3 regions of the Plantibacter cousiniae (nom. nud.) genome follow, and region 2 is predicted to be linked to each of the others. Evidence: riboswitches for the same ligand, from Rfam matches in the RefSeq annotation. Region 2 holds a riboswitch; each other region holds the start of a gene.
The links. A riboswitch is a leader RNA that binds a small molecule or an ion and turns the genes downstream of it on or off. The one in region 2 is predicted to bind cobalamin.
Positions count from the first base shown of each region.

Region 1 (2,254 bases), on a different contig from region 2:
TTCATGAAGCCGCTGTCACAGTCGTTGATCCAGTCCTGGCCAGCCACCGCGTGCCCGGCCAACAGCTGCGCAGTCTGTTGCGTGCGGGTCTTGGAGCTGGCGATCATGCGCGCGTGGTCCATGCCCATTTTCTGCAACCCGGCGCCCACCGCCAAAGCGGCGTCGCGGCCGTTGGAGGTAATGCCGTCGGCGTCGCTCATGCACGGGTTGCTCGAGCGGTCACAGCGTTCGGCGTGGCGAATCATCACCACCACATTGCCTTGCCGCCAGTGCTCGCGAAGGCCGGAAACGCTCAGGTTGCTGCCGACCCCCAGGTCCACCACATGCACGCCTGAGAACGCCGAGTAGAACCATGCACAGATAGCCGTCAGCACGACGGCAACGGACATCGATACGATGTGCCGATGCAATTTGTAGCGCTGACTGATGCCCGAACGGGGAAGTACATTCTTGTTGATTATCGTGTCGGTCAAGGGACCACTCCTGCCATGAACCTATGTGTGGCGTTGACCTAGGGAGTGCCCGAGGTCTATGCCGCTCCCATGCAGGCAAGATAGGTTCAGCATCGTCCCGATGCGGTGAAGAAGATGTGAAAAACGTGTTGTGGCCCAGCGCCATGTTTTTCACGCGAACGCTCTGGAATGGGCCTTTGCGGTTTTACGGACGTGAACATGAAGATAATTTAAGCGTTTTTCCCGAAAGTTCCGTGCCCATCGGGACGGTTTTGGACTGACAGACCGTGTGCTGCAGCAGCTGTGCGCAAAGGATTAGCCACTAAAACGCTTATCGTTTACCATGCCGCGCGTCGGTTTCCGAGAGGAACTAACAGGGAATTCGCACGCCTTTCTCACCAGGCGAAAAACGAAACTGCCCCCGCAACTGTAGGCACCGAGCCTGCTCCATGACTGCCACTGGATCGTGATCCGGGAAGGCCGGAGCCTAGCGATGACGTGTCAGTCAGGAGACCTGCCGACCCGCTTCAATCCACTAACCGGCGGGGTGTCCGGGAAGGACATCCGCACGCGTCGGCATTTCCTGTCGTGCCCGGTGATCATCCGGGGATGTGTTTCCTGATGTGCATTGCGCCCTGGCACCTGCTCCAACGGAGACCGCATTTCATGTCGCTGCCCCGCCTCGCCGCACTCGCTGCCAGCCTGACGCTGTCCACCCTGGCCCTCGCCGCCCCCACTCAGTACCCGCTGACCCTTGAAAACTGTGGCGCGACCCTGACCTTCCAGCATGCGCCGACCAAGGCCGTCACCATTGGCCAGGCCGGCACCGAAATGCTTTACGAACTGGGCCTCGGCGACAGACTGGTCGGCACTTCCCTGTGGTTCAACAATGTATTGCCACGCTTCAAGGCGCAGAACGACAAGGTCGAGCGCCTGGCCGACAACGAGCCCAGTTTCGAGGCAGTGATTGGCAAGCGACCGGAACTGGTGGCCGTGCAACTGGAGTGGATGGTCGGCAAACAGGGCGTGGTCGGCACCCGCGAGCAGTTCCATGACCTGAAGATACCCACCTACATCCTGCCGTCCGACTGCGAAGGCAAGGACAATCTGGTCGGTGCCGATGGCACACGCCTGGAGCCGTTCCGCATCGACACCATCTACAAGAGCATCGAGCAACTGGCGCAGATTTTCGATGTGCGGGATCGCGGCGACGCGCTGGTTGCCGACCTCAAGGCCCGCCTGAGCGCAGCGATCGCCAACGTCCGGCAGAACAAGGCCAATGACGTCTCGGCGCTGTTCTGGTTCTCCAGCTCCGACCTCGCCAGCGACCCTTTCGTGGCCGGTCGCAAAGGCATTCCGGACTTCATGCTCAACAGCCTGGGCATGCGCAATATCGTTCAGTCCGACGAGGAATGGCCGACTGTGGGCTGGGAAACCATCGCCAAGGCCAACCCGAGCATTCTGGTCATCGCGCGCATGGATCGCCGCCGCTTCCCGGCCGACGATTACCTGAAAAAAATCGAATTCCTCAAGACCGACCCGGTGACCCGCAACATGGACGCGGTCAAGCATGACCGGATCGTGATCATCGACGCCGAGGGTATGCAGGCGGGCCTGCGTCTGTTTACCGGCTTCGAGGAACTGGCTGACGCCGCCAACCGTTTCAACGCTGCCAAATGAGATTGCCGATAGCGTTGGTTCATGTGCTCTGGGTCTCGGCAGTGCTGGTGCTGGCGATCATGATCGGGGCCGCGATCGGTGAAACCTCGATCAGCCTGAACGTGGTTTTCCAGGTGCTGGCC
Region 1 is NZ_CDRVEU010000010.1:137,994-140,247, reverse strand. It holds gene pmrG (lipopolysaccharide core heptose(II)-phosphate phosphatase PmrG) at 1-473, opposite strand, end outside; cobalamin riboswitch at 790-988, shown strand; gene ACW55A_RS19225 (ABC transporter substrate-binding protein) at 1,119-2,132, shown strand; gene ACW55A_RS19220 (FecCD family ABC transporter permease) at 2,129-2,254, shown strand, end outside.
Region 1: it holds a riboswitch for cobalamin, as region 2 does, so the genes downstream of both, ACW55A_RS19225 (ABC transporter substrate-binding protein) here and cobO (cob(I)yrinic acid a,c-diamide adenosyltransferase) in region 2, are expected to answer to the same signal.

Region 2 (2,254 bases):
ACTTCCCGGGACAGTGCGCCGTACCAGCGCAGGCCTTCGGTCAGGCTGTTCTCCAGCAACTGCGCATGGCGTACCGTGCCGACGCGATTGGCCAGCACGCCGGCGAACGGCAGATCAGGCTGATAGCGCGCCAGGCCCAGCGCCAGTGCGCCAAACGTCTGCGCCATGGCCGTGCCGTCGATCACACCGAGTACCGGCACGCCAAAATGCCGGGACAGGTCGGCGCTCGACGGCGTGCCGTCGAACAGCCCCATGACCCCTTCGATCAGAATCAGGTCCGCCTCGTCAGCCGCCTCCCACAACAGACGACGGCTTTCATCGGCACCGACCATCCACATGTCCAGTTGATAGACCGGCGCACCACTGGCCCGCTCAAGAATCATCGGGTCAAGAAAGTCCGGGCCGCACTTGAACACCCGGACCTTGCGCCCCTGGTTGCGGTGCAAGCGTGCCAGTGCAGCGGTCACCGTGGTTTTGCCTTGCCCGGAGGCAGGCGCAGCGATCAATACCGCCGGACAATCACGCGGGGCTCTCATTGCAATGCGCTCAATGATGAAGGGTTCACAGCTCGATACCTTTCTGCGCACGAATACCGGCCTGAAACGCGTGCTTGACCACGCCGATCTCGGAAACGGTATCGGCCAGGTCGATCAATTCGGCTTTGGCACCGCGGCCAGTCACCAATACATGCTGCATCGGCGGACGTGCCTGCAGGTCGCTGAGCACTTGTTCAAGGTCGAGGTAGCCATGTTTGAGGGCGATGTTCAGTTCGTCGAGCACCACCAGACCAATGGCCGGATCGCGAAGCATTTCCTGAGACACGGCCCAGGCGGCTTCGGCGGCGGCGATGTCGCGCTGGCGATCCTGGGTTTCCCAGGTGAAGCCCTCACCCATTACGTGATAGCGCACCTGCTCGGGGAAACGGCGGAAAAACATTTCTTCGCCCGTGCTGTTGCGGCCCTTGATGAACTGCACCACACCACACTGCATGTCGTGGCCCATGGCGCGGGCGAGCATGCCGAATGCCGAGCTGCTCTTGCCCTTGCCATTGCCGGTCAATACCAGCAGCAGGCCGCACTCGTTGGGCGAGCTGGCGATACGCTCGTCCATGACGGCTTTCTTGCGCTGCATGCGCGCCAGATGGCGTTCGTCGCGTTCGGGGGATTCGTTCATCTGGGTTCTCCGCTCGGGGCAGGCGACAACAGACGGAAGGACAGCACTGGACAGCACGGCAACGCCCTGCACAGAACATCACCCTCCGTGATGTCATTGAGTGATTCAGGCCGGTCTCCGGGCTCATGAGCGGGTCACCCCGGCTGCGCGCCTTCCCATGTCGAAACACAGTGGCGTCAGGCACAGCCTTGACTCATTTACCGTTGCGGGGGCAGCGCCGGGATCGGATCTGTCGACCCACACCGGCTTCCCTGTTTCACTCTGCCAATCGGGGATTGCAGAGCACCTGAAACAAACCGCGAAGGGTAGAGGGTTGGACCGGGAGCGTCAATCGACACCGTCGCCGCGGAACGTGATTGAACCTAGCGGGTTGGCGGTGCCTCTATCAGTTACTGGACCATGCCCTTGTTAATGGAGATCGACAATGTTCAAACTCAGCCCCCACTACGCAGTGTTGCTTCTGGTCGCCGGCGGCCTCGCTGCCTGCGGCGAGTCTTCGAGACTGCAAGTCTCGGATGGAACAGGCCCCTCGCCCAAGCTGCCGGAGCCCAACAAGACGCTGATCCCGACCGTCAACATCGCCCCTGCCGTAGGCTGGGAAAAAGGCGCCAAGCCGGTCGCCGCGCCGGGCACACAAGTGGCTGCGTTCGCCGAAAACCTCGACCACCCGCGCTGGCTGTATGTGTTGCCCAACGGTGACGTGCTGGTCGCAGAAACCAATTCGCCCGCCAAACCGGATGACTCCAAAGGCATTCGCGGCTGGGTGATGGAAAAAGTCATGGGCCGCGCCGGTGCCGGTGTGCCCAGCGCCAACCGCATCACGTTGCTGCGCGACGTAGACAAGGACGGTGTGGCAGAGACGCGCACGGTTTTCCTGCAAAACCTCAATTCGCCGTTCGGCATGACCCTGGTGGGCAACAAGCTGTATGTCGCCGATACCGATCGCCTGATCAGCTTCCCGTATGAATCAGGGCAGACCTCGATCAGCGCGCAGGCGACCAAGGTGGTCGACCTGCCGGGCGGCACGCTCAATCACCACTGGACCAAGAATGTCATCGCCAGCAAGGATGGCAGCAAGCTG
Region 2 is NZ_CDRVEU010000017.1:75,039-77,292, forward strand. It holds gene ACW55A_RS25955 (cobyrinic acid a,c-diamide synthase CobB) at 1-536, opposite strand, end outside; gene cobO (cob(I)yrinic acid a,c-diamide adenosyltransferase) at 562-1,173, opposite strand; cobalamin riboswitch at 1,265-1,478, opposite strand; gene ACW55A_RS25965 (PQQ-dependent sugar dehydrogenase) at 1,598-2,254, shown strand, end outside.

Region 3 (2,254 bases), on a different contig from region 2:
TGCGTGAGGTGCAGTTCCCACGCTACCAGTTGCGCGGCGTTGAAGCATACCAGTGGCACTGCCAGTTGCCCGGCCAGCTCAAGCAGACCGGCCTCGGTTTGTTTCAGGTCGATGGACGCCAGCGCGGTCACCCGGCCAATGTCCAGCTCAAGTGCCTGCAGGCTTTGCTCGAGCAGATCGCGCAACAGCGCAGCCGAGCAGCCGCGCCGACAGCCCAGCCCGGCGACCAGAGGTGCGCCGGGTTGAAGGGTAACTGGATCAGGCCTGATGCAGGTCGACATGGTCGGCGTGCACATCGTTTTTGCGGAACAGCCAGGCACTGATCAATCCCAGAGCGACCCAGAACAGCGCGTTGGTCAGCAGCGAGGCCATCATGAACTGCGATTCCAGAGCCTCGGGAGCCAGGCTTTCATGGACCAGCGGCTGTGGCGCGCCAAGCACATGCGGGACCAGCAGAATCGCCACACCCAGTGCTTTGAGCAGCCAGTTCTGGCCGAACACCAGTAAGGCCAGCCCGACGGCAGTCGACGCAGCAGCGCCGAGCCACCATAGCTGACGCTGACTCAACTCGGCGGCGGCCGTGCCTGGCAGTTCGGGTGGCAGGCCAAGGGTCGGGGCCAGCACGAACACGGCAAAACCGGCCAGCCCCCACCATGCGCCTTGCACGGTGCGACCCGGTGCCCGCAGGGTGTAAAGCCCGGCAAGCATCAGCGCAAAGCCCACCGCGACCACCAGGTTACCGCCGGTGGTGGACAGCACACGCTGCCAACCGTTTTCGGGCTCCCAGGCCGCTTCTTCATGGGCATGGCTGTGTTCGGCCAACGCGCCGCCCGTGTGCTGATGCAGTTGCTCGGCAGGCGCGTTTTCGTAGGTCTCGGCCTGCTGGATCAGCGGCACCACCCACAGGCTTTGCAGCAGGGTCAGCAGCAGGGCGGCGAGCAGGCCGGTGAAACCTGCGGTGTAGGCGATTCGCTTGAACATTGTGTGGCCCTCAATGGCAAGGAAAGGCAGCGCTGTGACGGGTGTCGTGTGCCGCGTTGTGCACGGCCGCGATGTGCGAGAAACCGGCGAAGTACACCAGACAGGCGCCGAGAAGCGCAGCGCTGATGGCGGCTGTCAGGCGTTGAGTGCGTGTGGAACTGGGCGCGGCGGCGTGGCTGCTGATGGTCGACATGGCGTTCCCTCTTGTTGGTAATCGGCAAGTGGGCCACGTGCAAAAGAACCTGCCGGCAGATGCCGGAGGTTTCAACTGCGCCCGCCCACCGCGGGTTTGTCATTGCAAGCATATCGGGCCGGTCTCCGGGCTCGCGAGGGGCCAGGACGTCAGTGCGTCAAAGCCTGCAAGGTCACCTTCCCATGCCAGCGGCACAGTGGATCAGACCTACTCTCGCTTACCGTTGCGGGGGCAGCACCGGACTTGCTCGACAACGCGAGCGCACCGGTTTCCCGTTTCACCCCGTGAGGGGCACCCGAAACAAGGCGCACAGGAGAGCATGGGCGGCGGGGCAGCGTCAATCTGAACGATTGACCTGTCTGCAGTCACTGCGTAGCCTTGCTGACTCGAGGTTCTCCCCGGGTAAAACATCACCCAGTGGAGCTAAGACGGGAATGCGGTACAAGCCGCAGCTGCCCCCGCAACTGTAAACGGTCATGTTCATTGCACAGCCACTGCTGCGGCGGGAAGGCGCGATGAATGCGTGTCGGCGTTTCTCACTGCCTGCCGCACGCCGCCGTGAGCCAGGAGACCTGCCTCGAACGGGCCGCACATGCTGCGGCCCTGGAGAATTCTCACTACAACCGGGCGGGGTGATCCGGTGGCGATCCGATCTGCGTGTCCTGCATGCGGTTCTCGTCCTGTTTGCCCGCCGCATTGCCAAAGGGCACCTGATGAAAACACTGGCCAAGCTTCCCGTCACCATCGTCACCGGCTTCCTCGGCTCGGGCAAGACCACCCTGTTGCGGCATATGCTCGACAACGCCGAAGGGCGGCGCATTGCGGTCATCGTCAATGAGTTCGGCGAGCTGGGCATCGACGGAGAAATCCTCAAGCAGTGCACGATCGGCTGCACCGAAGAAGAAGCCAACGGCCGGGTGTACGAACTGGCCAACGGCTGCCTGTGCTGCACCGTGCAGGAAGAGTTCTTCCCGGTCATGCGCGAACTGGTCGCGCGCCGTGGTGATCTGGACCATATCCTGATAGAAACCTCGGGGCTGGCGCTGCCCAAGCCGCTGGTCCAGGCTTTTCAATGGCCGG
Region 3 is NZ_CDRVEU010000010.1:252,309-254,562, forward strand. It holds gene ACW55A_RS19695 (cobalamin biosynthesis protein) at 1-281, opposite strand, end outside; gene ACW55A_RS19700 (CbtA family protein) at 259-981, opposite strand; gene ACW55A_RS19705 (CbtB domain-containing protein) at 992-1,174, opposite strand; cobalamin riboswitch at 1,274-1,488, opposite strand; cobalamin riboswitch at 1,547-1,768, shown strand; gene cobW (cobalamin biosynthesis protein CobW) at 1,888-2,254, shown strand, end outside.
Region 3: it holds a riboswitch for cobalamin, as region 2 does, so the genes downstream of both, ACW55A_RS19705 (CbtB domain-containing protein) here and cobO (cob(I)yrinic acid a,c-diamide adenosyltransferase) in region 2, are expected to answer to the same signal.